3 regions of the Streptomyces winkii genome follow, and region 2 is predicted to be linked to each of the others. Evidence: riboswitches for the same ligand, from Rfam matches in the RefSeq annotation. Region 2 holds a riboswitch; each other region holds the start of a gene.
What was found. Region 2 has a riboswitch for cyclic di-AMP ahead of QQM67_RS21560 (M23 family metallopeptidase). Riboswitches for the same ligand answer to the same signal wherever they lie in the genome.

Region 1: linked by a shared signal. The riboswitch ahead of QQM67_RS05110 (transglycosylase family protein) and the one ahead of QQM67_RS21560 (M23 family metallopeptidase) in region 2 are both predicted to bind cyclic di-AMP.
Region 3: linked by a shared signal. The riboswitch ahead of QQM67_RS01665 (C40 family peptidase) and the one ahead of QQM67_RS21560 (M23 family metallopeptidase) in region 2 are both predicted to bind cyclic di-AMP.

What each region holds. Positions count from the first base shown of each region.
Region 1 is NZ_JASTTH010000002.1:160,727-170,426, forward strand. It holds gene QQM67_RS05085 (circadian clock KaiB family protein) at 1-228, opposite strand, end outside; gene QQM67_RS05090 (arylamine N-acetyltransferase family protein) at 589-1,479, opposite strand; gene QQM67_RS05095 (IclR family transcriptional regulator) at 1,638-2,438, opposite strand; gene QQM67_RS05100 (MFS transporter) at 2,558-4,030, shown strand; gene QQM67_RS05105 (thiamine pyrophosphate-dependent enzyme) at 4,208-5,833, shown strand; gene QQM67_RS05110 (transglycosylase family protein) at 6,082-7,023, opposite strand; cyclic di-AMP (ydaO/yuaA leader) riboswitch at 7,170-7,348, opposite strand; gene QQM67_RS05115 (response regulator transcription factor) at 7,586-8,512, opposite strand; gene QQM67_RS05120 (oxidoreductase) at 8,776-9,693, opposite strand.
Region 2 is NZ_JASTTH010000007.1:20,460-30,159, forward strand. It holds gene QQM67_RS21530 (PrsW family intramembrane metalloprotease) at 1-125, shown strand, start outside; gene QQM67_RS21535 (SseB family protein) at 379-843, shown strand; gene QQM67_RS21540 (YrhB domain-containing protein) at 879-1,175, shown strand; gene QQM67_RS21545 (PIG-L deacetylase family protein) at 1,189-1,974, opposite strand; gene QQM67_RS21550 (PPOX class F420-dependent oxidoreductase) at 2,168-2,590, shown strand; gene QQM67_RS21555 (aldo/keto reductase) at 2,609-3,622, opposite strand; gene QQM67_RS21560 (M23 family metallopeptidase) at 4,096-5,088, opposite strand; cyclic di-AMP (ydaO/yuaA leader) riboswitch at 5,403-5,566, opposite strand; gene QQM67_RS21565 (PP2C family protein-serine/threonine phosphatase) at 5,884-7,116, opposite strand; gene QQM67_RS21570 (Rieske (2Fe-2S) protein) at 7,271-8,197, shown strand; gene QQM67_RS21575 (PP2C family protein-serine/threonine phosphatase) at 8,425-9,651, shown strand.
Region 3 is NZ_JASTTH010000001.1:345,300-354,999, forward strand. It holds gene QQM67_RS01640 (hypothetical protein) at 1-133, shown strand, start outside; gene QQM67_RS01645 (DoxX family membrane protein) at 218-763, opposite strand; gene QQM67_RS01650 (hypothetical protein) at 1,039-2,421, opposite strand; gene QQM67_RS01655 (cytochrome P450 family protein) at 2,733-3,938, shown strand; gene QQM67_RS01660 (hypothetical protein) at 4,012-4,365, shown strand; gene QQM67_RS01665 (C40 family peptidase) at 4,504-5,601, opposite strand; cyclic di-AMP (ydaO/yuaA leader) riboswitch at 5,609-5,784, opposite strand; gene pcrA (DNA helicase PcrA) at 5,989-8,613, shown strand; gene QQM67_RS01675 (M23 family metallopeptidase) at 8,698-9,700, opposite strand, start outside.

The sequences.
Region 1 (9,700 bases), on a different contig from region 2:
GTCCCCGATCACCCGCAACTGCGGAAGCGGCAGCAGCCTGACCACGGTCGGCGTGGCCAGGATCCGCTGCTCCTCCGCCAGCCCGGGCCGCGCCACCACGTCCACCACTTCCAACTCGTATCCGCCCGGCAGCCGGGCCCCGGCCAGTGCGCGCAGATTCGCCTCTGCGGTGCTGGACCGCTCCGACTGCCCGGCCACATACAGGCGGAACGCGTAGTCAGTGGTCACCTGTGCGCCCCCCCCGGTCGCGTTGGAACGCGCGGGTTCCCCTGCCCGGTCACGACGACCCGCACGGCTGCCTCCGCCGCCCCGCTGTCCCCTGATGTCCATCCAGGCACCTGCCCTTGCCGGTCCGGGCAGTGCCCGGGAGCTCTCGCCAGAAACCCGCATCACCCAGCCCACATCCTCCGTCCTCTCGCCGTGACAGAGGCGGACACGAGAACCCACCCGCCGGCGGCTGCCCTGCTCTTCCACCGTGACACGGCATGCCGCCGGCCGCGAGCAGAGAGCCGCCGTGCGGTAGACCGGGCCCACGGCGTATGCCGGGCCGAGCGGTGATGCGGAGCAGGCGCGCTCTCGCGGTGGCGACTACCGATCGTCGCCCGCCTCCGCGAGCAGGGCGGTCAGGCGTTGCTCGTCGGACGCAGTGACGTGGACGCGGAAGACGGTCGCCAGGGTCTTCACCGCCTCCGGCGGCTCCAGTTCGCGCTTCTCCGTGGAGCCGTCGCGCGGGCGGAACGTCGAGAGCGTGCGGCCGTCGAGTACGACGCCCCTGTCGTCGTAGACGCGCTGGAGGAAGGGGCGCGTGACGAACGGCGAGCGGGGGTGCGTCGAGACGAAGTGGCTGGCCACCTGGTAGTCGACGGGGTAGGCGGGGCCGGGCGTGAAGGTGTGGCGGTCGAACCAGCGGCCGTCCTGCGCGCTCCATACGTGCAGAACCCAGCCCTCGGCCCCCGGCGTGACCTCCGCGTGCTCCAGCCGGTAGCGCCAGTCACCGGCCGACGCCTCGGCGCCGTCCGCCAGTTCCAGCGGTACGAGGGGGCTCATGCCGAAGCCCACGTCGCAGAGCCATGCGCGGCCCGTGCGGGGACTCTCGGCCGTCTCGACCCGCAGTACGGCGTGGGTGGCGGGTTTGATCTTGTCGGAGCCCAGCCGTACGCGGCCGATCAGCCCTGTCACGCCGAAGCCGAGCCGTTCCAGGGCGGCGGCGAAGAGCGAGACGTGCTCGAAGCAGTAGCCACCGCGACCGCCGCGCACCATCTTGTCCTGAAGTGCGGGCAGTTCGAGCGACACCCCTCGGCCGAGGACCGGGTCGAGGTTCTCGAACGGCATGGACAGCACGTGGGCCCGCTGGAGCGCGCGGAGGCTCTCCGCGGTGGGGGCGCGGTCGCCGGTGTAGCCGATCCGGTCCAGATACGGCTCCAGATGGACCTCGTCCCCGCGCCACAGGCCGCCGCTCGGGGCCGCCGCTTCCGTCATGTCCGTACCGTCCGTCCGTCTCTCGCGCGTGCACCGGCGCCGGAGGCCGTGTCGGGTCCTGCTCCGAACAGCAAACCGCCGGTGGCCGGGCATTCCCGCCGCCGTACGGAAGCCGCATGATGAGCGGCCCCGGCGGGCTCACACAGAGCGTGTCCCGTTCACAGCTCGGCGCCGATGCGGTCGGCCGTCCGCCGCAGCAGCGGGGCGAGTTCGGCCGCGCGGGCGACGTCGAGGCGGATGCTCGGAGCGGCGACCGTCACCGCCGCCACGCAGGTGCCGAAGCGGTCGCGGACGGGGACACCGACGCCGTGCACGCCCGTGACGCTCTCGTCGAAGTTGAGGGCGTAGCCGCGTGCCCGGCACACCGCGAGGTCGGCGACGAGAGCGTCCACGTCGCGGAGTGTCGTGGACGTCAGGGCGGGCAGGCCGCGGCGGTAGCGCGTGCGCGCGGCCTCGGGGGAGAGCTCGCTGAGCAGGGCCTTGCCGCCGGCCGTCCCGTAGGCGGGCACGCGGTCGCCGGTACGAGTGGCCACGCGCAGCGGGTGCGGGCCCTCGCATCCGTCCGCGAAGCGGGAGTCGGCCCCGTCCAGGACGAGGAGGTTGGTCGTCTCGCCCGCCTCGTCCCGCAGCCGGGCGAGATGGCCGTGGGCGACCTGCACCAGCGTCGGCTCGTCGACCGCTCCGCGGGTGAGGCCCAGCAGCACGGGGCCGAGGCGGTAACGGCGGCCGCCGGGCTCCTGCTCGACGAATCCGTGGCCGCGCAGCGTCGTCAGCAGCCGGTGCGCGGTGGAGCGGGCCACGCCCAGGTGGTCGCTGATGTCGGTGACGCGGGCGTGCTGATGTCCGCGGAGATAGACCAGGGCGCGCAGCGCGTTGTCGACGGAACTGGCGGCGTAGACGTCGCCTTGTCTCTCCTGCCGGCCCTGTCTTTCCGGTTCCGCACGCGGTTTTTTCGGCATAGCAGAAAACGTATCGCAACCAGTTCCGCCTACCACTCCTCGCGTCTACGTTGACCGGCGGCCCGCAGCCCGGCCGCGGCCAGGCGTCCGGCACCGCATCAACCGCTGATGGAGAACCCATGAAGGCTGTACCGGGAGACCCCTCTTCAGTCGAGCCACGTACGGACGCCCCCGAGGAAGGAGGCGGCTGGCGCTCCTGGCACACCCTGTGGGTGCTGCTGCTCCTGGGCTGGACGGTGAGCGCGGCCGACCGGGCCGTCACCGGCCCCGTCGTGACCTGGATGATCGACAACGGCGTGGGCTTCCTCGCCGACGCGGAGAATCCGCACGCGCTCGGCGGCCTCGTCGGCGGGCTCTTCTTCGCCGGCTACATGCTCACCCAGTTCCCCGGCGGCTACCTCGGCGACCGCTACGGGCACCGCACCCTCATCGTCGTCAGCCTGCTCTGGGCGGGCGTCGCGACCATCCTCACGGGCGTCATCGGCGGGCTGGTCGCGTTCATCGTCATACGCGTCGTGACCGGTCTCGGCGAGGGCGCCTTCTACTCCAACGACCGCAGCCTGATCACCGCCACCACGCCCGCGCGGCAGCGCAGCCTCGGCATGGGCGTGGTCATCACGGGGCTCGCGCTCGGCATCACCATCGCGATCGTCTTCACGCCCGAACTCGTCGAATTCGGGAAGCTGTTCCTCTCGCACGTCGAGGCCTGGCGGATGGTCTTCTGGGTGCTGGGAGCCGGGACCGTCGTGGTGGGCGTCGTCATCGCCTTCTGGTTCCGCAGTCACCTCACGCTCTCCGGGCTGAGCCGTGCGACGCTCCACCTGGGCGCCTACTCGGCCGTCTCGCTGGCACTGATCATGGGCGTGTACTGGCTGGGCACGGGCGTCGGCCTGTCCGAGCTGTGGGTCGCCCTGCTCGAAGTCGCCCTCGCCGTCGGCCTGGTGATCTTCGCGCTCGTACGCAAGGGCACGGAAGTGGGCCCGGTCATCAAGAACCGCGATCTGTTCCTGATCTACCTCGTCTACATCGCCATCCTGTGGAACCTGTGGTTCTTCAGCTTCTGGTCGGTCTCCATCGTCGCCGGTGCGGCGCACTCGTCGTTCATGAGCGCCGCTCTCACCGCGGCGTTCAACGCGGGCGCGGGCATCCTGGGCTTCCCCGCGGGCGGTTGGCTCTCGGACCACGGGCTGCGGCGCGGCTGGAGCCGCAAGAGGATGATGCTGACCTTCACCGGGGCGCAGGCCGTACTGACCATCGCGTTCGCCTGGTACCTCAGCGCCGCCGCCCGTCCGTCGCTGTGGGTCATGGGTCTGCTGCTGTTCTGCGCGAGCCTGTTCTTCAACGCGCTCCAGCCCGTCGGGCACGCCCTGACCGCCGAGATCGCACCGCAGCGGCTGCGGGGCTCGGCGTTCGGCATGCAGAACCTCATCGGGGAGACGGGCGCGGTGCTCTCTCCCGCGATCAGCGGTGTGCTGCGGGACCAGACGGGAGGCTGGGAGGCGGCGGTCTGGCTGGACACGGCGATCGTCGTCGCGGGCTTCTTCGTCCTGTCGCAGGTACGCCACCGCTCGACGGAGGCGGTGGCCCAGTGACGGCCCCAAGTCGGTGATGCCGCAGCCCGGTTGAGCCCGGGACGGGCCGCACGCCCACGCGCCCTTGGACCCTGACCAGTGCCCTTGGACCCTGACCAGCACCGACTCCGAGACGGAAGTACCGAGCACCGGCAGCCGCCGGTCCTGCCCCGACACGGCAACAGGAGTTCCCCATCCATGCCCACCGTCCGCGAGGCGGCGCTCGACGTGATGCGCCGGCACGACCTGACCACCGTGTTCGCCAACCCGGGCTCGACGGAGGTGCCCTTCCTCGCCGGCCTCCCCGACGACATCCGCTTCGTGCTCGCGCTGCACGAGGGCTCCGTCGTCGGGGCGGCCATCGGCTACGCCCTCGCGCGCGAGGCTCCCGCGCTCGCGCTGCTGCACACCACCGCGGGCCTCGGGAACGCGGTGGGAGCGCTGTCCACGGCGCGGGTCAACCGCGCGCCGCTGGTCGTGATCGTCGGGCAGCAGGACCGGCGGCACCTCGTCCAGGAGCCGTTTCTCGCAGGGCACTTGGAGCAGCTGGCCGGCGACTATCCCGTACGGACGGAGACGCCGCCGCGTGCACAGGACGTGCCCGGAGCGATCGCCAGGGCCGCGCACGCCGCCCGTACGCTGCGCGGTCCCGTGCTGGTCGTCGTCCCGATGGACGACTGGGCGCAGCCCGCCGAGGAGCTGCCGCTGCCCGCGCCCGCGGAGCTCCGCCTGCCGGGCGCCGCCGACACCGGGGCCGTACGGGAGGTCGCCGGGCTGCTGGACGGGGCCTCCGCGCCGGCGCTGGTCGTCGGGGCGGGTGCGGACCACCTCGTCACTTGGGAGGCGCTGACGCTCCTCGCGGAGCGGCGCGGCTGTCCCGTGTGGCAGGAGTCGTTCGGCGCACGGGCGGGCTTTCCGCAGGACCATCCGCTCTTCGCCGGGCATCTGCCGGCGGACCGTACGCGGCTTCGGGAGGCTCTCGGCCCGCATGACGCGGTGCTGAGCGTCGGCGCTCCCGTCTTCCGCCAATACCCGTACGAGGACGGGCCGTTGGTGCACCCGGGCACACGGCTCGCGCTCGTCACGGACGACCCAGCGGAGGCGCACCGGGCACCGGCCGATCTCGCCGTGGTGGCCGCGCTGCCCGCGTTCTGCACGGCACTGGCCGAGACCGTACGCAAGGACGACGTGGGCGTCGAGCGGGCCGGAGCCCAGGCCGCGCAGGCGCGCGCGGGCCGCGCCGCACCGCCGGACCCGCCCGGGGAGGGCGAGCCGCTGCGGGCCGCGCATGTGCTGGCGGAGCTCGCGCGGCGGCTGCCCGAGGAGACGGTGCTGGTGGAGGAGACCCCGTCCAGCCGTCCCGATCTGCACGCGCTCGTGCCGGCGCGGCGTCCGATGGGCTTCCTCAGCGCCGCGATGGGCGCGCTCGGGTTCGCGCTGCCGGCCGCGATCGGCGTACGGATGGGTGCGCCGCGGCGGCCGGTTGTGGCCGTCGTCGGCGACGGGTCGTCGCTCTACCAGATACAGGCGCTCTGGACGGCTGTGCGGTACCGGGTGGGCGTCGTCTTCGTCGTCCTCGCCAACGGCCGGTACGCGATCATGGACCGGCTCGCGGACAGACACGAAGACACCGCCCCGTGGCCCGACTTCGAGGAAGTCAGCGTCTCCGGAATGGCCAGGGCACTGGGGTGTTCCGCGCGCAGTGTCGGCGGATATGCCGAACTGCTCTCGGAATTGGACGCGCTGCTGCCCGAACTCCCCGACAGCACACGGCCACTGGTTCTCGAAGTGGCGGTGCGGGCGGACGACACGTTCCAGCCGTGACGTCCAACTGCGGCGTTCCAGTTGCGAGTTCCAGTTGTGGGTTTCGGTGGAAGGTTTCCCGCGGGGGAAAAGCCGATGGCGGCCGTCCACCGAATTGCTCGGTGAACAGGCCGCCATCCGTGCCGCAATGCGTGATCCGCTCATTCACTGATTCGGGGATTCGTTCCGCCGAATCCTCGTGCCGGCGAACCGCACCGCGCATTTATCGAGTTGTCCGCCGGCAGCGTCAGGGCTGCCGGACGGGCCTGTCAGTACGGGCCGTTGACGTTGTCGATCGAACCGTACCTGGCCGCCGCGTAATTGCACGCGGCCGCGATGTTCGCGACGGGGTCGGTCATGCTGAAGGACGTGCCCTCGACGTGGTAGGTGTCGAATGTGGGCTTGATCGTCTGGAGCAGACCCTTGGACGGTGTGCCGTTCTGGGCGTTGATGTCCCAGTTGTTGACGGCGTTCGGATTGCCGCCCGACTCCCGCATGATGTTCCGCCTGATGCCCTCATAAGTGCCGGGGATGTTCTTGGCCCTCATGACGTCCAGGGCCTCGCGGATCCACCCGTCGAGGTTGTTGCCGTACTTCTGGCCGGACGGCTGCGCCGTGCCCGCGCCGGGTGCCTCGCCGCCCTGCGACTTGGAGCCCTCGGCGCCGCCGGAGCCGCCGCCGTCGCCGGAGAGCGACAGCTTCTGGCCCGGGTGGATCAGGTCGGGGTCCGAGCCGACGACCTTGCGGTTGGCGTCGTACAGCTTGCGCCAGCCGCCCTCGGTGTCGTGGTCGCGGGCGATCGCGCTGAGGGTGTCGCCGGTCTCGACGGTGTACCTCTCGGTGCTCTTCTTCTCGGACTTCTTGGACGACTCCTTCTCGGCCTTCTTGGCCGAGTCGTCCGCGGCGGGCTTGGCGTGCTTGGCCTTCTTGCCGGAGCCGGACGACAGGTCCGGCGCGGCGCTGTCCCGGCTCAGTCCGGCCTTCGGGCCGCAGGACGGCCAGGCCTGGGGGCCCTGGCTGTCGAGCACCTTCTCGGCGACGCGGATCTGCTCTTCCTTGGTGGCCTGGTCGGCGCGCGGGGCGAACTCCGTACCGCCGTGCGCGGCCCACGTGCTCTGGCTGAACTGGAGGCCGCCGTAGTAGCCGTTGCCGGAGTTTATGGACCAGTTGCCCGTGGACTCGCACTGGGCGACCTTGTCCCAGGTGTCCACGGAGGCGGCGTGCGCGGTGCCGGTGCCGATGAAGGGAAGGGCGATTCCCGCGCCGCCCGCGGTGATTGCGAGGGAGGTGCGCGAAACTCTGCGCGAGATACGGCGATTGGGCTGACGACGGTGTCGACCGCGTCCGGACATAGTTCAGTTCCTCTCCTGCGCCTGCGAGGTGAGCTGTCGGATTCGGGCTGGAGTTGCCCGGCCGTGGCGAATGCGAGGGGGCATTCGTGTGCGGCTTCACCCCTAGCCGTGCGCTTCTCGGATGCGGAACGCGCGGCGCTTACCTTGGGTCCCCCGCTCCTGCCGGATTGGGATTGTGAGCTTTCCGCGAACCGGGCGGCAGGATTCGGCGTCCCGGTCTGCGGACCACCGCACGGGAGACGCGGTGCGGTTGCACGTTAATCAGAAGGAATTCGTCACCACAAGAAAGGCGCAGAAGCCACCGCAGGAGAAGATCACCCGAATTGGCATGTACGGGTTAACCGGCCTTGTTCCATTCTCCTTGCGGTACAAGGGAATTGAGCGGGACGGATCGAAGGCCTCGTATTCGGTGTGATGCGGGTCACGGATTTTCTGTGGTGTGAATCACGTGTTCACCGCGGTCGTCAGGCCGCTTTTCCGCCTCCGCCTCGGGACGGGGCAGGTCGACGCGGTGGTAGCGGCGCTCCGGGCGGCCCGTGGTGCCGTACCGGAGCGTGACGCGGGCGGTCCCGAGAGAGACGAAGTGCTCCAGGTAGCGGCGCGCGCTCACCCGGGACAGGCCGCTGCGCCCGGCGCACTCGGAGGCCGACAGGCCGCCGGGGTCGGTCTCCGCCTCCAGCGTGGCGCGGACCAGGGCGGCCGTCTGCTCGGTGAGGCCCTTGGGCAGCCGCGCCGGGCCGGCGGGGCCGGGCCCCGCCGGGTGCGGGTGGGGTGCGCCGGGGGCGGCGGTACGGGAGGCGTCGGCGCCGCCGGGGCCGAATTGGGCGGCGTGGCCGGCGGAGTCCGCCGTGCCTGCCGTGCCTGCCGTGCCTGCCGGTGCCGCGTCGCCCGGAGCGCCCGCGGGGTCCGCCGTATCGGCGAACAGCCGGTCCACATCGCCTTGTTCGGGCTTCTGGAGGGCGGCCAGCGCCGCCCGGCGCTCCGCGTAGCGGCTCAGCCGCTCCTTCAGCAACTGCCCCTCGAAGGGCTTGATGATGTACTGCACGGCTCCGCCGCGCTGTGCCCCCCGTACGGTCTCGGCGTCGCGGGCGGCGGTGACGACCAGCACGTCCGGGCCCTCCTCGGGGGCCGCGGTTCCGCGCAGCTCCCGCAGGACCTCCAGGCCGGGCACGTCGGGGAGGTACATGTCGAGCAGCACGAGGTCCGGGCGCAGCTCGCGGACGGCCGCCAGCGCCTCGGTGCCGCTGTGCACGGCTCCCGCCACCGTGAAGCCGGGCACCTGCTCGACGAGGGTGCTGTGCAGCCGGGCCACCATGAAGTCGTCGTCGACGACGAGCACACGGATCACGGCTGCCTCCTCTTCGGGCCGGGCGGGCTGTTGCGGGTGTTCAGGCGGGTCGCGCGGGACGGACCTGGCGGATTGGACGGGCCGCACGTACTGCGCGTACTGGACGAGTGGACGGACGCAGGAAACCATGCCCGACGCCGCGCCCGTGCACCAAGGGCCCGGAACGGAGGCTTCTGAACCGAGGCTTCTGAACGGAGGCTTGAGGTGGGATTCGGCACGGAAGGCCCGGCCCGGCTCACGCCGTCCGCAGGGGCCGCACCGGGTCACAGCCCCCGGTACGTGACCCCCGTCAGCCGCTCCGAGGCCGCCCACAGCTGCGCCGCCGCGATGTCGTTGCGCGCCCACGGCGCCCGCCACGCCGGCCCCGGACCACCCCGCACCCCCAGGATGCGCGGCCCGTAGAAGGAGTCGCCCTGCACATACGGCGCCGTCGCCGCGTACAGGACGGGAGCCGCGCCCTGGTCGGCCGAGGCGCCGACCGCGTCCGTGAACAGCCGCGTGAGCCGTTCACGCCGCGGCTGCCCGGCCAGCCGCGGGCCCTTGGCCTGCAACTCGGTGCGGGCGTAGCCGGGATGTGCGGCCGTGGCGGTCAGATCGAGACCCTTGCTGTCGGCACGGTGCGCCAGCTCCCGGACGAAGAGCAGGCCGGCGGTCTTCGACGCGCCGTACGCCGCCATGGGGCGGTAGCGGCGTGCGCTGCCGAGATCGCTCATGTCGATGTTGGACATCACGTGCGCCATGCTGGCGACGGTCACCACGCGCGCACCCGGCGCGGCCAGCAGCCGCTCCAACAGCAGCCCCGTCAGGGCGAAATGGCCGAGGTGGTTCACGCCGAACTGCATCTCGAAGCCGTCGGCGGTACGCGCGTACGGCACCGCCATCAGCCCCGCGTTGTTGATCAGCAGATCGATGCTCCCGTGGGGCAGCGTCCGGGCGAACTCCCTTACGGACGACAGATCCGCGAGGTCCAGCATGCGCAACTCGGCGCGGGCCTCGGGCACTTGGGAGAGCAGCCGGTCCAGGGCCGACGCGCCGCGCTGCTCGCTGCGGCACGCGAGCACCACGCTCGCCCCGCGGCGCGCCAGTTCGCGCGCAGTGACATATCCGATGCCGCTGTTGGCTCCCGTCACCACCGCGGTACGACCGCTCTGGTCGGGAATGCTGCGCGCTGTCCAGCTCATGCGACTC
Region 2 (9,700 bases):
GCGTCGCCGGCCCGCCGACGGCCTCGGCTGCCGTCAACCTCAACCGCTACCGGCCGCCGCGCCCGCCCGGCTGGGGCGGGCCGCCTCCCGCCGCATACGGGCCGCGGCACTCCCCGGCCCGGTGACGGCAGTGGGTTACAGGTCAATGAGTTACGGGTCGATGAGTCACCGGTCGATGCGTTACGGGTCGATGCGCTACGGGTCGACGGCGTCAACGGCCCGGCCAGCCTGCGCAGTTCGCCGGACCCGAGGTAAAGCCGCCCAAGCTCGCTCACTCCGTGTGGACCGCGTATCGACTAGCACATACTTGCGGGGACCTCGTATCGCTGCCAGCATGCCCCCAGTTGAGACGGGTGTGGCGGCAGAGGGTTGGGGGCAGTGGTGCAACTGACCGAGTTGGTCGCTGCCGAACAGCAGGTCCGTGAGCAAGCAGCCGCCGCGGTACCGGAGTTCACCGCGTTCCTCGACGACTTCCGGCACCGCGCCGTGCTCGTACCGCTCGACGACGAGGGCGGCATCTGGTCGGCCGAACTGGGCGGAATCCGCTGGATTCTGGCCTTCTCGGACGAGAAGACCCTGACGCGCTTCGTGAAGAGGGGCGCCGGGGACGCGGGCCTCCGGCAGCCCGCCACCTCCGTGGAAGAGGGCAAGCAGGTGTGGGTGTACCGCAAGGTGCTGGGCTGGCGCCTCCTCGACTCGGTGATACCCGCCGCCGGACAGCCCTGCGGCGTCGCCCTGGACGCCGGCAGCGCCCGCGCCAAGGTGCTGCCGCCCGTGGCCGGCATCGTCCCGGACAAGGCCACGCTCGACGCGTACGCGACCGGCGGGAACAGCCGCAGATAAGCACCATGCAGAACCCGGCACTTGGAAGGCGCACGATGCTCACGCACGACGAGGCCCACCGCTGGGCCCGCGAACATCTGGAACGCATCGGCTACCTCGGCGAACTCACGCTCGTCATGCAGCCGCAGCTGTCGACGGAGTACGAGCCCGCCTGGGCCGTGCGCTTCGACTCCCGGGAGCATCTGGAGACCGGGGACGTCACGAAGGCGCCGTTCACGCGCGTGCTGATCGTCCCCAAGGACGGCAGCGAACCGTACTTCCCGCCGACGCACCAGCCGGTCGCCGAGTTCATCGAGCAGATCTCCAACGAGGTGCCGCACGGCCGGCCTTGAGGCCCCGGCCGGGCTACGAGCCCGTACGCGCTCCGCGCCCCCGGCCCGCCTCGGCGAACCACTCCCGCCCGAGCAGCAGCCCGAACAGCGGCACCGGCAGCCGGACCAGCGTCCTCGCCGCGGGCGCGATCCGTCCCGCTCCCTTGGCGACTTCGCTGCGGTGCGCGGCGAGGGCGGCCTGCTTCTGGCGCGCGTACCGCCGTACGTCCATGACGTGCGTGATCTCCGCGCGGGGACGGAAGCTCCGGCTCAGCGCCTCGTCGTCGAACCGCACCGAACTGCTCAGCCACCGCGCCGTCCTCATCAGCCGGCCGAACCCCTCGCGGGGCATGGTCGCCTCCAACACCCGTGCGGTGCCCGCCAGTTCCGCGGCGCGCTTCCCGACGTGGTGGACCTTCACATGGTCCCGGTGCCCGTACCCGCCGTTGGCGTCGTAGCTGAGCAGCACATCGGCGCCCTCCTCGCGCAGCACCTCCGCCAACCTCCGCGCGGCCTCCTCGGTCTCCGCCCGTACGAACCGGGTCCGGTCGGGCGGATCGGGGTAGAGCACCGCCCCGTGCCCGCTGTCCGCGTACCCCAGATGCACGACCCGCCCGACTCCGAGCACGGCGGCACTGGTCCTCAACTCCCGCATCCGCGGCGGCTCTCCGCCCTCGGGCACCTCCCCCATGAGCCCGTCCGTGGCCACGACGACCACCACCCGATGCCCCTCGGCGGCGGCCCGCGCCAACGTACCGCCGGTGAGCAGGACTTCGTCGTCGGGGTGGGCGTGGAAGGCTACGAGGGTCGGCATTCGCATCTGCCTCTCCTGGGAGATCACGCGAGTGGGACTGTTCCGGCACTCACGATTCCGAACCGTGGTCGAGCGATACGGGGACCTCTCGATCTGACCAGCGGGACCGACGCCCGCTCGCAAAGCCCGTGAGTCCGTACACGAGGTCTTACGATCGGCTCAAGGCAGACCCAGACGACCGAGAGGCAGGCCGAGGCTCGTGGATGAAGAACTGCTCGCGTTGCTCGCCGGGCACAGGCTGGGTGTGCTGGTGACCCTGAAGCGGGACGGGCGGCCGCAGTTGTCGAACGTCAACTACACGTACGACTCGGCCCGTCGGCTCATCCGGGTCTCCGTCACGGCCGACCGCGCCAAGACGCGCAACCTGCTCCGCGATCCGCGTGCGAGCTTCCACGTGCGCAGCGACGACGGCTGGGCCTGGACCGTGGCCGAGGGCGACGCCGAGTTGACGCCCGTGGCCGCCGACCCTCAGGACGAGACCGTCGAGGAGCTGATCGAGGTCTTCCGTGCGATCCAGGGTGAGCATCCCGACTGGGACGAGTACCGGGCGGCGATGGTCGCCGACCGGCGTCTCGTCGTGCGGCTCCGCGTGCAGCACGCGTACGGGCAGCCGCAGCGCTGATCCGGGCGTGACCGCGGGCTACGCCGAGGCCTCCGTCAGCAGCTTCGCCTCCTCCGGGGTCAACTGGACGTCCGCGAGCGCCAGTTGCGGCTTCAGCTGGTCGAGGGAGCGGGCGCTCGCGATCGGGGCGGTGACCGTGGGGCGGGTCAGGAGCCAGGCGAGGGCGATCGTCGCGGGGGCGGTGCCGTGGGCCTCGGAGATCTGGTCGAGGGCGGCCAGTACGCGGGGGCCGCGCTCCGTCTCCAGGAACTTGGACGCCCGCTCGGCGCGCGGGCTGCCGTCCGTGCCGTCCGTGCCGTCCGAATGTCCGGCGCCCGGCCGGTACTTGCCCGTGAGGAAGCCCATCGCCAGCGCGAAGTACGGCATCACCGCGAGCCCGTGCCGCTCGGCGGCCTCCGCGAGCGGACCCTCGTAGGTGTCGCGCGAGACGAGGTTGTAGTGCGGCTGGAGCGCGCTGTAGGCGGCCGCGCCGGCCTCGGCGCTGAAGGCGAGCGACGCGTCGAGGCGCTCCGGTGAGATGTTGGACGCGCCGATCTCGCGCACCTTTCCGGCCCGTACGAGGTCGTCCAGCGCCGTGATGATCTCGGACACCTCGACGGACTCGTCGTCGAAGTGCGTGTAGTAGAGGTCGATGCGGTCGGTGCGCAGTCGGCGCAGCGAATCGTCGGCGGCGGCCTTGATGTTGGCGGCCGAGAGACCCTTGCGTTCGGCGCTCGCCCCCACCTTCGTGGCGATGACCACGTCGTCCCGATTGCCGCGCGCCGCCGTCCAGTTGCCGATGACGGTCTCGGACTCCATGCCGCCGGGGACGCCGTGGCGCCTGCCGGAGTAGGAGTCGGCGGTGTCCACGAAGTTGCCGCCCGCGGCGGTGTAGGCGTCGAGGACGTCGAAGGAGGCGGCCTCGCCGGCCGTCCAGCCGAAGACGTTCCCGCCCAGGCACAGCGGCGAGACGGAGAGGCGGCCGAGGGGGCGGCGCGAGGCGAGCCCGGCGCTCGCCGGGGCAGTGGCGTCAGGGGAGTTGGGCTCAGACATGCACCCGACGGTAGCGCGTCGCCGCGCCCGGCCGGAGAGATAAGACCGACGGTCCTGGTGTCGGGGGGTGGTCCACCAGGACCGCCGGAGCATGGGGGTGGGGCCGTGCCCGAAGATGACAGGCCCCCGTCCGCCGCCGCCTCGTCCCCTCCTTTGTGTACGCCGAGGGGCATGGGCGAGTCGTGCGTGGTCCAGCGCACCTCGACGGTGCGAGGCGGCGGCGGCGCGACAAGTCATCACGTCGGCCAGTCGTGCATGTGGAGATGTTGAGATACGGCGTCACGCCCGCGGGAGGGGAGAAGCCGCCGCGTGTACGAGTCCTCGTACGGGTGCGTGTGACGGCGGCACCATGCGTCGTGCGCCGTGCCTCCGCAGCGGTGTCGGAGAGGTGACGGTAGCGGTGACCGTGTGCGTGCGCCAGGGGCCGGGCCGGGTCCGGTGCCGGACGCCGCGGCCCGTCCGCGGCCAGGGCGTCAGGGCGTGAGGCCCTTGCCCCGCAGCCACGCCAGGGGGTCGATGGCGGCGCCTCCGCCCGGGTGGACCTCCAGGTGCAGATGGGCACCCGTGACGTTCCCGGTGGAGCCGACGCGGCCGATGAGCTCGCCCGTACGGACTTTCTGGCCCGCGGAGACGTTCATCGACGACTGGTGGCAGAACCAGAGTTCGGTGCCGTCGTCCAGCTTCAGGATCGTGCGGTAGCCGAACGAGCCGGCCCAGCCCGCCTCCTTGATGGTCCCGGAGTGGATGGCCCTGATGGGCGTCCCGGAGGAGGCGGCGAAGTCCTGGCCGGTGTGGCCGTTGGACCACAGGCTGCCGGACTCGCCGAAGGTGGAGGTGAGTTGGTAGCCCGAGACGGGGAGCTTGAAGCTCTTGGCGAGCTTGGCCAGGCGTGCGTCCTCCGCCTTCTGGCGCTGCTCGGCGAGTGCCTTCTTCTGTGCCTTGTCGGCCTTCGCCTGCGCCGCGTCCGCGGCCTTCGCGATGGCGGCGTCCTTCGCGGAGTTCTCCGCCTGCGACTGCTGCTGCTGAGCCTGATCGAGGATGCGGGAGCGGAGCGCCTCGCCGGCGTCCGTACGCCCCGCCTTGGTGTCGCTCTCGGTGAGAGCGGCCTGGGTGAGGGGCTGACCTGCGACGGTGTCCTCGGAGCCGCCGGAGAGAAGCTTGACGCCCGGCAGGTCCTTGGCCTTGCCCGCCGCATTCGCGACGTCCTGCATCGAGATGGACGTCGACGGCTTCTCCTGCGCGGTGGCCATGCCGCCCGCGCCCACCGCCGCGATCATGCCGACACCGAGTACGGCGCCGCTGCGGGCCATGCTGCCGCCACGCTGCTTGGCCAGCTTGTGCCGCCCGCGCACGGGGCGCACGTCGTCCTCGGTCGGGTTCCACTCCTCGAAGGGGGCGGGGCCGCCGGGAGCGGTGCCGAAGGCGTCCGGAACGGGCGGCACTTCACCCGCACCGAACTCGTACATGCCGAACTCGGGCGCGAACTCCTGCGTGGCGTATGCCCCGTCGGAGCCGTAGCCGTAGCCGTCGGAGCCGTAGCCGTACGTGCCGTGCGAACCGCCGTCCGTCTCGTACGCGTCGTACGTCTCGGTCAGCTGCGAGGCGTACGTGTCGTACTCGCCGGACTGCTGGTACGCCGGTCCGAAGCGGTCGAACCGATGGTGTGCGCCGTCGTCGCCGTAGGAGCCGTAGTCGCCGTATCTGCCGGACTCTTCGTCTTCGAGGTACGGGTCGTACGTGCCCTCGGGGGCATGCCTGTTGGACGCCACGGGGGCGTTCTCCTTTCCTTCCCTTTCGCCTACCGGGTTAGCTGACGGGTTCGGAGCAGGAAGGTCTCCTACGAACTGCCCGCCCGTGGGCGGAACTTGCCGATTCACCCCATCCCCGCCGCGTCGAGCGGCAGGGGGTGGTTCCCCGGTTCCTTTGGTGCAGCGGTATCGAGTTGTGGCTCGGGGTGGTGCACGTTCAGGATTCGGCGACGGCGCACGGAGCCGTCTCTCGTGACGGCAGTGACGACCGCGCTGCGTTATGGAACGTTAATAGAGCCGTGGCCGTGATTCCAAGCGGTTCCGGCGAGATTTGTAGCCACGTGAGCTGCATCTTCCCGGACAGGTGGGGTCAATTGGGGCGTGCCGTCACTCTGCACCGCGCGTGGGATCGCTGTGCGTGACCGGTGAACCGTACGTGAAGGAGCGTCAGTTGGGCGCGGGTGTGACCGGGCCGGCGGAGCGGCGGCTCGGCGTCCGCTGCCCGAAAGGCCGTCACTCCGCTCCGTCGCCGCGCTGCACCGCCACCAGCGCCAGGTCGTCCGTGGCCTCGCCGCCGACGTACGCGGCGACGTCCGCGAGCACGGCGTCGAGCAGCGCGTCGGGGTCGCGGAAGACGCGGCCGGCGAGCCTCGTGCCGGGCTCGAAGAAGGCGCCCGCCTTGTTCCGCGCCTCGGACAGCCCGTCCGTGTAGAAGAAGATCTGCATGCCGTGCGGGAACGTGATCTCGTCGACGTGGTCGGGCCATTGGCCCAGTTCGGACATGCCGAGCGGCAGCGCGGGCTCCGCCGGTTCGAGGAATTCGTTGCGTCCGCCGGCGAGGAGCAGCGGCGGCGGATGCCCGCGGTTGAGGAGCCGCAGAGAGCTGGAGTTCCCCGCGGGGATCTCCGCGATCACCGCGGTGGTGAAGTCCTCGTAGGCGTCCGCTCCGGTCCGGCGCTGCCGCTCCCTCAGCAGCGCGTGGTCGAGGCGCCGGGCGACCGCTTCGAGGGTGGCCTCCTGGTCGGCGGCCTCCCGGAAGGTTCCGACGGCGACCGCCACAGCCCGTACGGCCTCCATTCCCTTACCCCGTACGTCCCCGACGATCAGGCGCACTCCCCGCGGCGTCTCGTGCACGGCGTACAGATCGCCGCCGATGCGGGCGTCGCTCTGCGCCGCTTCGTAGCGTGCCGCGATCCGCAGGTCGCCGATCCGGGAGGGCGGTGCGGGCAGCACCGCGAGCTGAGTGCTCTCGGCGATGGTCCGTACGGAGGCGAGGGCCGCACCCGTGCGGCGCAGCAGGAGGTTGATGCCGACGGCGAGGAGCCCGACGGCGGCGACGGTGACCACCGTGGTGAGGTCGTCCTGTTCGCGGGGAGTGGTCACCAACAGCAGGACCAGGGCGAGCGCGGCCGCGGAGACGCAGCCCGTCAGAGCGGTCACGAGGGTCGAGGCGAAGGGTGCCGCCACAAGTGGGGCGACCGTGAAGAACGGAGAGCCCGGCAGCCCCTGATCGGTGGTCACACTCAGCAGGACTCCGACCGTGATCAGCACGGCGGGCACGGGCAGCGCGAAGAGGCGTGCCGCCCCGGGCGCGCTGATGATCCGGCGCAGCGGTGTGCTCCGGCCCGCCGCCCGCGGTGTCCGCGGCCATTCCCCGCCCGGCCGCGTCCGCGGAGTCCGCCGTTCCCTGCCCGGCGTCTTCCGCGGCTTCCGCCGGACCGACCTGTCACCGCGGGGCTCCTCCACTGTTCCACGGTGAGGGGCGGCATCGGACCGGGCAACTCAAGCGGCCGCGGCGGACCGGCACCGACGGCGTCAGTACGGGCAGTACGAGCCGTACGCGCCGCACCGGCCGCCGTGCGGCGCCGTTTGCCCGGCGTTCTGACGGGAACCGGGCGGTATGTCCTATTCACAGAAGCTGCTTGCCTGCGCCGGCGCCCTCCGCGCCGTACTGCCCCACCCCGAGCGGCAGGGACGGGTGCTCGCCGCCATCGAGAAGACCGAGCACGACCACCGCCTCGATCCGCCGCTTCAGGGAATCCAGCGGGCCGTCCACGCGCTTCCCCTCAGCGACGAGGACCGCGACGTCCTGCACGGGCACTGGCTCGGCCACCCCGTGCATCCGCTGCTCGTCCAGATCCCGATCGGCACATGGCTCTCCGCGGCCGTGCTGGATCTGATCCCGGGCAAGCGGCGGCACTACGCGCCCGCGCTGCTGATCACCACCGGGCTCGGCGCCGCGGTGCCCGCCGCCTTCACCGGATGGATCGACTGGGCGGAGCTGCGGAAGCCGCAGATGCGCGTCGGTCTCATCCACGCGCTCGCCAACTCGACCGCCATCGCGCTGTACGCGTCGTCGCTGGGCGCCCGGCTGCGCGGCCGTTCCCTGCGCGGGCGCGCGCTCGGGTACGCGGGGCTCGCGGCGGTCGGCGTCGGCGGCGCCCTCGGCGGGCACCTCGCGTACCGGCAGGCCGCGGCCGTCAACCACGCCGAGGACATCTCCGTACGTACGGAGCCGGGCTGGCACGAGCTGGGAGCACCGGCGGACTTCCCCGTCGGCAAGGCGGTCCGGCGGACCGTGGGGGAGATGCCGGTGGTCGTCGTGCGGGAGGGCGGCGGCGCCGTACACGTACTGGCGGACCGGTGCAGCCACATGGCCGGGCCGCTGTCACAGGGGGAGATCGTCGACGGGTGTGTGCGCTGCCCCTGGCACGGCAGCGTCTTCCGGCTCTCGGACGGGTGGAACGTGGGCGGTCCGGCGACCTCGCCGCAGCCCGTCTTCGAGACGCGGCACGTGGACGGGAAGGTGGAGGCCCGCCTGGCGTGAGTCCGCACGGGACGCCGAGCCGGATCGGCGCCCGTGCCCGAGACTGAGGAGAGGCCGGAGCAGCAGCGGCAGCCGGCGCGCCCCGTGGAAGGGAACGGACGGACGTGGACACGGGAGGCACGGGCAGCAAGAAGATCCCGGGGGCCGTGCGAAGCCTGGGAGGCCTCCCGGACCACATGTTCCACGGCGGGCGGGCACCGAGGCGGATCCGGGACAGCCTGTGGAGCATGCGCCGCCCGGAGCGCGCGCTCATCACCGGCCTGGACAGGACCCCGCGCACGGAATGGCTGCCCCGTTGGGTCAAAGCGCTGCCGCCGGCACTCGTCGTGCTGGCCCTCGTGCTGGAGCTGGCCACCCCGACGCGCTATTCGTTCGCCTCGTTCCTGACCGCCGCCGTCGTGCTCGCGGCTCTGCTGACGCGGCCCCTCGCGACGCTCGCCGTGGGCGTGCTCTCCATCGGCCTGCTCACGGGTCTGCATCTGGCCCTGGAGGACGTCTATCCCGACAACGTCACGGGCCCGATCGTCACGCTCGTACTGGTCACGGGCTTCTCCATGCTGCTGGCCATGATCCTGGAACGTACGACGCTCCAGCTCGTCCAGGTCAACGCCGTCGCCGAGGCGACGCAGCGCGCGCTGCTGCGGCCGCTGCCGGAACGCGTGGGCCCGGTGCGTCTCGCGGGCCTCTACCGTGCGGCCGACGAGGCCGCTCTCGTGGGCGGCGATCTCTACAGCGTGCGGCCCACGCCGTACGGCGTCCGGGCCGTGATCGGCGACGTGCGCGGCAAGGGCATCGGCGCGACCGAGGGAGTCGCGACGATCACCTCGGCCTTCCGCGAGGCGGCCATGACGTGCCCGACGCTGTCGGAGGTGGCCTCCCGCATCGAGGCGGCGATGGCCATGGACCGCGAGGACATGGAGGCCGGGGGCTCACAGGCGGCGCCCGCAGCCGGGACACCGAGCGGCTGGTCGCAGGAGCTGTTCGCGACGGCCGTGCTGCTGGAGTTCCCGCGGGAGGGCGGGCTCGTACGGGTGCTGAACCGCGGGCATCCCCCGCTCTTCCGGATGGGCGGGTCGCAGGGCGTCGGCGCGCTGAGGCCGGAGCCGGCGCTGCCGCTCGGCTTCGGCGACCTCGCGCCCGTGCTTCCGGAGGGGGAGAAGTGCTTCGAGCTGGCGGACGGCGAGACGCTGGTCGCCTACTCCGACGGCGTCACCGAGGCGCGCAGCGGCGACGGCGCCTTCTATCCGCTCGGGCGGCGGCTCGCGGAGCGCTACGGCGACGCGAGCGGCGCACGCGGTGGCCGCGACGACGGGAGTGACCGGGGCATCGAACCGTCGGAGGTCGTCTCCTTCATCCACCGGGACGTCACGCGGTGGGCGCGGACGATCAACGACGACCTCGTGATCGTCGTCCTCCAGTGCGAGACGCGCAGACAGGCGCCCGCGGTGCCCTGAGCCGCCGGGCTCGGCGCGAGAGACGTACGGGCGCGGGCGGGGCACCGCG
Region 3 (9,700 bases), on a different contig from region 2:
GAAGGAGGCGCCCGGCCCGCTGGGCGCGATGCCGATGGACGAACTGCGCGGCGGCTACGAGAGACCGGGCGAGGGCAGTGGGCAGCGGGGCGACTCCGCTCCGGGCGCACCGGACCGCGACGGGGACGACTGAGGCGGGGTGACCGCGCCCACGGTCACCCCGCCTCAGTTGACGTATCGCTGCTCCACGATCGGCCGGGCCTGAACTCCCGGGCCCTCAGCCGAAGATGTGCCTGCCCTTTCGGCGACGCCGTCGCGAGAAGGCCATGTCGAGCGAGAACGCCGAGGCGCCCGCGAAGATCAACGGCACCCAGGCCATCATGTACGGAAGATCGTTGCCGTAGTAGTAAGGGTCGCTCTGCCAGCTGACCGTCAGCCACAGGCTCAAAGAGATCAGCATGCCGCCGATGGCGGCCAGCCTCGTCCACAGACCCACCAACGCGCCCAGCCCCGCGGCGATTTCACCCGCGGCTATGGCGATGCCGAAGGCCTTGGGGTTCTGCTGCGCGAGATCGATCATCGCCGGGATCGCGGCGGCGTCGTGCGAGGACTCCAGCACGGTGGTGAGCGAGTCCCCGCCCTTGCCGGAGAGGAACTCCTTGTTGAGGACGAGCTTGTCGAGACCCGCGTAAATGAACGTCGCGCCGAGGAAGAGACGGAGCGGCAGCAGCGCGTACTTGGACATTCTGGCCCGCAGGCTGCCCGGGGGGCCGCTGACCGGCACGTCGCCGCCGACTGTCCTGGTTTGATCCGCCAGAGACATGACACGTCCCACCTTCCGTAGTTGCCGCCTCTGCCGCATGCACGTTCGGCTTGGGCTGGAGTCGAGTCGCTACGGTACGCGGACGTGGCCCCGCACACACCCTCTCTGAACGATCTCAGGCACCATCCGCGGATGAACACTCTGCTGGTGAGGGCGCATTCGCGACAGAAGGGGATCAATCGGTTCCGGACATCCGCATCCGGACCGCCCGGGGTCCCGGCTCGTCGCCCGACTCCGCGCCGTCGCCCCGCTCCGTCGCGTCAGTCGGCGACGCGTCAGTCGGCGACGTCGATCGGGTAGCGGTTGGTCTCGACTCCCGCGGCGGTGACCACTTGGACCTCGACCCGGCCCGGCTCGACCTCCACCGGCACCGGCACGGTGAGCGTCGCGTCCGCGGGGTTGGAGAAGCCGCCGCCGACGGGGATCAGCGGGACCGGCACATGCACCGCGCCGACCCTGACCACCATCCGGGACAGCCGCTCCGGTTCGCCCGCGCCCGGCGGCACGAAGCCCGCGCCGCGGATCTCGATGTCGTCACCGGTACGGATCGGCGCGTGCAGGTCGCCGATCTCGCGGGCCCGTACGACCGAGAGCACCACGGGACGGCCGCCCTCCGCGTACTTGCCGGTGAGATACGTCGCCGCGGAGACGATCACCAGCAGAGCCAGGCCCCATGGCAGGTCGGGCAGTTGGTCGGGCTGGCGTGCGAGACGGACGGCGGCGAAGACCACGGCGACGCCGCTGACCAGGACGTACTGCACGTCGCAGAACGAGCCGCGCCCCGAGTCGTCGGTGAGCAGGTCGGAGGCGCGGGGACGGTCGGCGCGCACCTTCTGGAGGCGCTGGTGCTGCACGCGCACCGCGACGGTGCGGCGTACGAAGACGGCCACGGCACAGCTCAGGGCGAGGACGGTCAACAGCCCCGCGCCACGGGAGAGTTCAAGCCCCTCGATCAGAGCCTGACGCTCGGACGGACCGGAGCGGCCCGCGAGTTCGAGCGCGAGGACGAGGATGTCGTACACCGCGAGGAGCACCCAGGACGCCGCCACCGTGCGCGACGTGGAGAGCCTGTTGTCCTCGCCGATGAGCGGGGCCAGTGCTCCGCCGCGCGCCCTGTGCAGATGCGCGGCCAGCGAGACCGCGCCCGCCGCGAGCACGGCGGCGATCAGTGAAGCGGTGCGCCCGGCCGTCCATCCCACCACCAGTGCGGTGAGCAACTGCGCGACGAGCAGCGCCCCGACGGCGGCCCAGACGCCGATGACGGTGTGCCGCCACACGGAGCCCAGCCGCACCGCGCCCTCTTCGCGCGCCCGGTCGGCGACCGTACGGGCGGCACGCGTCAACTCGTCGGAGACCCACTGGCGCGAGGCGCCGGGCGAGTGGGCGAGGGCGGCGGGAAGGCCCTTCCCGGCGGCGAGTTCGTCGCGGCGGCGGCGGAAGTCCGCCAGGGCCTTCCGGTGTCCCTCCCGGGCGCCGTGCGGGCAGTCGCCGCAGGTGCAGGAGGTGGAGTGGGCACGCGGCGAGCCGCCTGACGAGGTTCCCGAAGCGGTCCCTGATGCGCTGCCCGAAGAGGCGCCCGAGGAGACGGACTTCTGGAGCGGGACGGCCTCGTCGCCTTCGCCGCCACCGCCGCTCGTTCCGTCCCGTGCCGTGTCCACGGCCACTGTGCAACCCCGCCTCTCAACACGTGCGTGAAAGGCGCATTGTGCCTTACGGGCAGAGGGACGACGGCGGCAGGGCGCCGTTCGTCACCCGGCCGTGTGAGACGGGGCTTCGCCGGTCGACGCGGCGCCTCCCGGCAGGACGACGGCAGGGGGCACCGCCCGGGCTGGAGGCCCGAGGGGGCCCGTCCGGGCGTTGCGAGGATGCGCTCAATTGTCCGAAATCGAGGTTCTTCCAGGGCAGCTGCGGCGGCTAGCGTGCCGGGGGACCCGGAGCAGCACCGACTCGACCACCCTTGGGGGAACACATGGCGGCGGACGGCATCGCCGAACTGTCCCAGCTCAGCCCCGACTTCGTCCGCGATCCCTACCCCGTCTACGCCGCACTGCGAGCCGAGGCCCCCGTGCACCACGTGCGCGCCCCCGGCGGCGAGGAGTTCTGGCTCGTCGTCGGTCACGAGGCGTGCCGCGCCGCTTTCACCGACCCGCGGCTGAGCCGCGACTGGCTGGGACACGGCGGCTTCGACCGGATCGACAACACCGCGGAAGCCCAGCCCGCGATGGCGCACATGCTGATGGCGGAGCCGCCCGACCACACGCGGCTGCGGCGGCTGGTGGCCGGGGAGTTCACGCCGCGCCGCATCGCGCGGCTGGAGCCCCGCATCCAGGAGATCACCGACGATCTGCTCGACGCGATGCTCACCGGGGACGAGCGGCGCGCCGACCTGATCGCCTCCCTCGCCTTCCCGCTGCCGATGACCGTCATCTGCGAACTGCTCGGCGTCCCGGAGCTGGACCGCGAGGCCTTCCGCGGCTGGTCCAACGAGATGGTCGCCCGCACCAGCCCCGAGGCGGAGCAGCGCGCGTACGAGGAGATGCCCGCGTATCTCGCGGGGCTCATCGAGTCCAAGCGAGCCGATCCGGGCGAGGACGTGCTCAGCAAGATGATCCACGCCGTCGACGACGGCGGCGACCGGCTCTCGCCCGACGAACTCATCGGCATGTCGGTGCTGTTGCTCATCGCCGGCCATGAGACGACCGTCAACCTCATCGGCAACGGCATGCGCGCGCTCTTCGACCACCCCGGCCAACTCGCCGAGCTGCGCTCGGACTTGAGCCTGATCGACGGAGCCGTGGAGGAGATGCTCCGCTACGACGGCCCCGTCGAGACGTGCACGGAGCGTCTCGCGGTCGAGGACGTGGAGATGGGCGGCGTGACCGTGCCGGCGGGCTCGACCGTGCTGATCGCCATGGCCGACGCGGACCGCGACCCGGAGCGTTTCAAGGAACCGGACCGCTTCGACATCCGGCGCGACGCCCGCGGCCACATCGCCTTCGGGCACGGGCTGCACTACTGCCTCGGGGCCCCGCTGGCCCGGCTGGAGGGGCGGGTCGCGATCCGTTCACTGCTGGAGCGCTGCCCCGGCATCACGGCGGACGCGGACGAGTCGGCGCTCCAGTGGGTGCCCGGGATGCTGATGCGTGGAGTGAAGCAGCTGCCGGTGCGCTGGTGAGCCGGCCCGCGCCCGGCCCCCAGGGGGAGGCCGCGTCCGGCCGGAGACGGGACGGGCCATAGGCTCCCGAGCCATGGACGTACTCATACACGTTTTCGTCGGCCTCCACATCATCGGCATCGCGGCCCTGCTGGGCGGCTTCTTCTTCCAGATGAAGGCGATGCGTGCGGACGAGGCCCGCTTCGTGCCCGGCATGCTGCACGGCGCGTTCACCATGCTGCTGACCGGAATGGTCCTCGTCGGGCTCGACGAGGCCAACGGCGATCCCGTGAACAACGTCAAGATCGGCGTCAAGCTCGCGCTGCTCGTGGTGATTCTCGGGCTGGTGTACGTGAAGAGGGACGAGGACAAAGTGCCCTCGTCCCTCTTCGGCACGGTCGGCGCCCTGACGGTGGCGAACATCTTCATCGCCGTGCTGTGGACCTGACGTCCGTCCTGTGAGCCTTGCCGCGCTGTGAAAGCGGCGCCCTCCCCGCGGCGTTGACGGGCCCGCCGGCGAACTCGCCATGACGGCCCGCGGCTCGCCCCTGCCCGCGGGTGTGCGGACCGGGGTCGCCTCCGGGCGTCAGCCGGGGCGCACCGCCGAGTGGAAGGGCATGTAGCTGACGTCCTCGTAGGTCACGTCCGCACCCGGCTTCGGCGCGTGGATCATCTGCCCGCCGCCGACGTAGATGCCGACGTGGCTGATGTCGTCGTAGAAGAAGACCAGATCGCCCGCCTTCATGTCGGACTTGGCGACCTTCGTGCCGACCTTCACCTGGTCCCACGTCGTACGGGGCAGAGAGATGCCGGCGGCCTTCCACGCGCCCTGGGTGAGTCCCGAGCAGTCGAAGGAGCTCGGGCCCGTGGCGCCCCACACGTACGGCTTGCCCAACTGCGCCTTCGCGTAGGCGAGAACCTTCTCGACCTGTGACGAGTGCGAACCGCCGCCCGTCTGGGAGCCGTCGCCCTTCTCGGCCTCGCGGCGGGCCTCCTCGGCGCGCTCGGCCGCCTTGCGCGCCGCTTCCTGCTTCTTCTTCTCGATCGCCGCCAGACGGGCCTTCTCCTCCGCCGTCAGCTTCGACAGCAGCTTCCGCGCCTCGGCGAGCTTGTCCTGCACTTCCTGCTTGTTCTTCTTCAGCGCCTTCTGGGACGCGCTGAGCGACGCCAGCTCCTCGGTGGCGTGTTCGCGCTTGCTCTGGGCCGCCTTCCGCTGCTTCTCGAAGTCGGTGACCGCCTCCTTCTGACGGCCGGTCATCCGGTCGAGCATGTGCGTCTGCTGGAAGAACTGCTGAGGGTCCTCGGTGAGCAGGAGGGTCGCGGTCTGCGACATGCCGCCCGTGCGGTACTGCGCGGTCGCGTAGTTGCCGAGGGTGCGGCGGGCGTCGTTGAGTTTCGCTGTGCGCTCGGCCGCCTCGTCGAGGGATCTGTCGGCCTTCTTGCGCTGTGCGTCCGTCTTCTCTTTGGCCTCGTTGTACTTCTGCGTGGAGGTCTCGGCCTGCTGGTACAGCTTGTCGACCTTCTTCTTGACCTCCGAGATCGACGGCTTGTCGTCCGGGGCGGCCTGGGCGCTCTGCGAGAGCAGGGAGACGGAGGCGAGCGCGGCCGTGGTGACGCCGAGCACCCCCCGCTTCGTCGAGGCGGACTTCAGTATCCGGGTGCGCGGCTTGCGGTGGGACGCCAAGACCCGCAACTCCTTCCGTGAACCGCCTACCGGGTTAGCTGACGGGTTCGGGCTCTCGGAAGGCGGCCCTACGGGTCGTGCACGGTGCTTCCGTGGTGCGACTTCCCGATTCACCCCGGGTGCCTGCGCCGGTTGTCGGCGCACGCGGTGGGTCCCCGGCTCCGTCGGCAGCGTCTGTCGTACGACCGTCGGATGCCCGTCGGATTCGGCGGAGGCGGCCCGTGCCGACGCTTTCGCCGGACATTGGTGCGGACCGCCTGGCACGGCACCGTAGCGAGATGTGGGGCGTCTGTGAAGGCCGTTAGGTGATACGTCCGATATCTGTTCGTTATCCCGTGCGGGAGGTGGCGGCGCGGTGTCGGCGCGGCAATCTAGACTTCTCCGACGATGAGCAGCCTCTTCGACGACAGCTTCCTGGCGGACCTCGCACCCGTGCGCGCGGAGGGCAGCGCCACTCCCGGGCAGGACGGGCAGGAGGGGCCAAGTGGCCCCGAGGGGGCGGCCGGAGAGCCCCCCATCCAGGCCGGAGGCCCAGCGGGCGGCCCTGCGGGGGCCGGTCCGGGCGGCACGGGCTCGTATCACAGGGGCGGTTCGCCGCGGGTCGTCGTCGACGCGGACGCGCTGCTGGCGGAGATGAACGAGGCGCAGCGCGCGGCCGTCGAGCACACCGGCTCGCCGCTGCTGATCGTCGCGGGCGCCGGCTCCGGCAAGACCCGGGTCCTCACGCACCGGATCGCCTACCTCCTGGCGGCACGACATGTGCATCCCGGGCAGATTCTCGCCATCACCTTCACGAACAAGGCGGCGGGCGAGATGAAGGAGCGGGTGGAGGAACTCATCGGGCCCCGCGCCCAGTCGATGTGGGTGTCCACCTTCCACAGCGCGTGCGTACGCATCCTGCGCCGCGAGAGCAAGAAGCTCGGCTTCACCTCGTCCTTCTCGATCTACGACGCGGCGGACTCGAAGCGTCTGATGGCGCTGGTCTGCCGGGATCTCGACCTCGATCCGAAGCGGTATCCGCCCAAGGCGTTCAGCGCCAAGATCTCCAACCTCAAGAACGAACTGATCGACGAGGAGGACTTCGCGGGGCAGGCGTCGGGGGCGTATGAGAAAACTCTCGCCGAGGCGTACACGATGTACCAGGCGCGGCTGCGCGAGGCCAACGCCCTCGACTTCGACGACATCATCATGACGACCGTCCATCTGCTCCAGGCGTTCCCCGACGTCGCTGACCACTACCGGCGCCGCTTCCGCCACGTGCTCGTCGACGAGTACCAGGACACCAACCACGCCCAGTACATGCTGGTGCGGGAGCTGGTCGGCACCGGCGAGGCCCCGAGTGAGGGCGGCGGTGAGGTCGCGGGTGAGGGAGCCGCTGAGAGTGCCGTCCAGGGCGAGGGCACCGGCGGGGGTGAGGAAGGCGAGCGGCCGCGCCCGGCGCCGAAGCGCGCCGAGCTGTGTGTCGTAGGCGACGCGGACCAGTCGATCTACGCCTTCCGCGGCGCCACCATCCGCAACATCCTCCAATTCGAGGAGGACTATCCAGACGCCACGACGATCCTCCTCGAACAGAACTACCGCTCCACGCAGACGATCCTCAGCGCCGCCAACGCCGTCATCGAGCGGAACGAGAACCGCCGCCCGAAGAACCTGTGGACGGAGTCGGGCGCCGGCGCCCGCATCACCGGCTACGTCTCGGACACCGAGCACGACGAGGCGCAGTTCGTCGCGGACGAGATCGACCGGCTCACCGACGAGGGCGAGGCGCGCGCCGGCGACGTCGCCGTCTTCTACCGCACCAATGCGCAGTCACGTGTCTTCGAAGAGGTCTTCATCCGCGTCGGGCTGCCGTACAAGGTCGTCGGCGGCGTCCGCTTCTACGAGCGCCGTGAGGTGCGCGACGTACTGGCCTATCTGCGGGTGCTGGCCAACCCGGAGGACGCGGTGCCGCTGCGCCGCATCCTGAACGTGCCCAAGCGCGGCATCGGTGACCGGGCCGAGGCGATGATCGAGGCGCTCGCGCTCCGCGAGAAGATCACGTTTCCGCAGGCGCTCGCGCGCGTGGACGAGGCGTACGGGATGGCCGCCCGCTCGGCCAACGCGGTGCGGCGTTTCAACGTACTGATGGAGGAGCTGCGCACGGTCGTCGAGTCGGGCGCCGGACCCGCGACGGTGCTGGAGGCCGTGCTCGAACAGACCGGCTATCTCGCCGAGTTGCAGTCGTCGACCGATCCGCAGGACGAGACGCGCATCGAGAACCTCCAGGAACTGGCCGCCGTGGCCCTGGAGTTCGAGCAGGAGCGCGGCGAGGAGGAGCCGGGCACGCTCGCCGACTTCCTGGAGCAGGTGGCCCTCGTCGCGGACTCCGACCAGATCCCCGACGAAGAGGCGGGCGAGGAGACCGGCGTCATCACGCTCATGACCCTGCACACCGCCAAGGGCCTCGAGTTCCCGGTGGTCTTCCTCACCGGCATGGAGGACGGCGTCTTCCCGCATATGCGCGCCCTGGGGCAGACGAAGGAGCTGGAGGAGGAACGGCGGCTGGCGTACGTGGGCATCACGCGGGCCCGCAGGCGGCTCTATCTGACGCGGTCGGTGCTGCGGAGCGTGTGGGGGCAGCCGTCGTACAACCCGCCGTCCCGGTTCCTGGAGGAGATCCCGGACCACTACGTGGACTGGAAGCGCACCGGAGCGGCAGCGGGAGGCGGTGCGAGCGGCGGCGGGGGCATCGGCTCCGGCATCGGCGCCGGGCTCGGTGCGGCAGCGTCCCTGGCGGGCGGTGCGGGCGCGGGGCAGCGTCGAGGCGGGCCGAGCGGCTTCGCGACGCGGCGTACGTCGGACCGTCCTGTCGTCTCGCTGTCGATCGGTGACCGTGTCACGCACGACAGCTTCGGTCTCGGCACGGTCGTCGCCGTGAAGGGCAGCGGTGACAACTCGGAGGCGACGATCGACTTCGGCGGCGAGAAGCCCAAGCGGCTGCTGCTGCGGTACGCGCCGGTGGAGAAGCTGTAGCGCGGGGTTCGCGGTTCGCTCGCGGGTGCCGGTGGGCACGGCTCGCACGCGCGCCCGTGCGAACCGCCGCCCGGGGAGCGTGAGTTACTCGGGGTCGAGGCCCTTGCCGCGCAGCCACGGAAGCGGGTCGATGGCGTCGCCGCCGCCCGGATGCACCTCGAAGTGCAGGTGCGGGCCCGTGGAGTTGCCCGAGGTGCCGGAGTAGCCGATGGTGTCTCCGGCCTTGACCTGACCGGAGCGGATCTTGGTGCTGCTGAGGTGGCAGTACCAGGTCTCGGTGCCGTCGGGCGCGGTCACGACGGCCATATTGCCGAAGGACACGTCGTACTTGGTGGTGACGGTGCCGTCCGTGGCGGCCATCACGGGAGTGCCCTCGCTGACGGGGAAGTCGATCCCCGTGTGGACGGACATCCAGTTGAGCCCTGCCTGCCCGTAAGTCGCGCTGAGGCCGTGCTCCTTGACGGGGAGTGCGAACTTCGGCCGCAGGGCCTCCTTGCGGGCGGCTTCCTTCGCCTTGCGTTTGCGCTCCGCCTCCTGGCGTGCCTGGAGGTCGAGGCGCTCCTGTGCACGGCTGGCGCGGTCCGCGAAGTCGTCGGCGTCGGCGGAGAGTCCGGCGAGCTGGGTGTCGAGCTTCTTGTTGGCGGGCTTGACGGGCACGTCGGCCGAGGCCTGCGTCGTCTGGTCGTCCTGCGGGGCGTTGCCCGCGACGGACGCCGCCGCCGCTGCGGCCACGCCCATCACGGCGACGGACGGCACGGCCACGGTGAGGAGCGCGGAACGCCTGGGCCTGGGGGACCGGCGGCGACCGGGGAGGTGCGCGACGGTCAGGTCCCGGTCGGGACCGGGGCGGGCGGCCGGGGTGTCGAGATCCCCGGGATGGTCGGGAACCTCGTACGACTCGAAGGCCTCGTAGGCGTCGTCGAGATGCCCGCCGGCCCCGCCGGGCTCGTCGAATCGTGCGGGGGAGTCCGCACCGTGGGCGTCGAGTCCGTCGTAGGCGTCGAACGCGGGAAGGGCCGCTGTGTGGTCGGCGTCGGCAGCGTGCGCGAACGCCTCGTCGTCGTACGAGGGTTGCTGCTGTGCATGG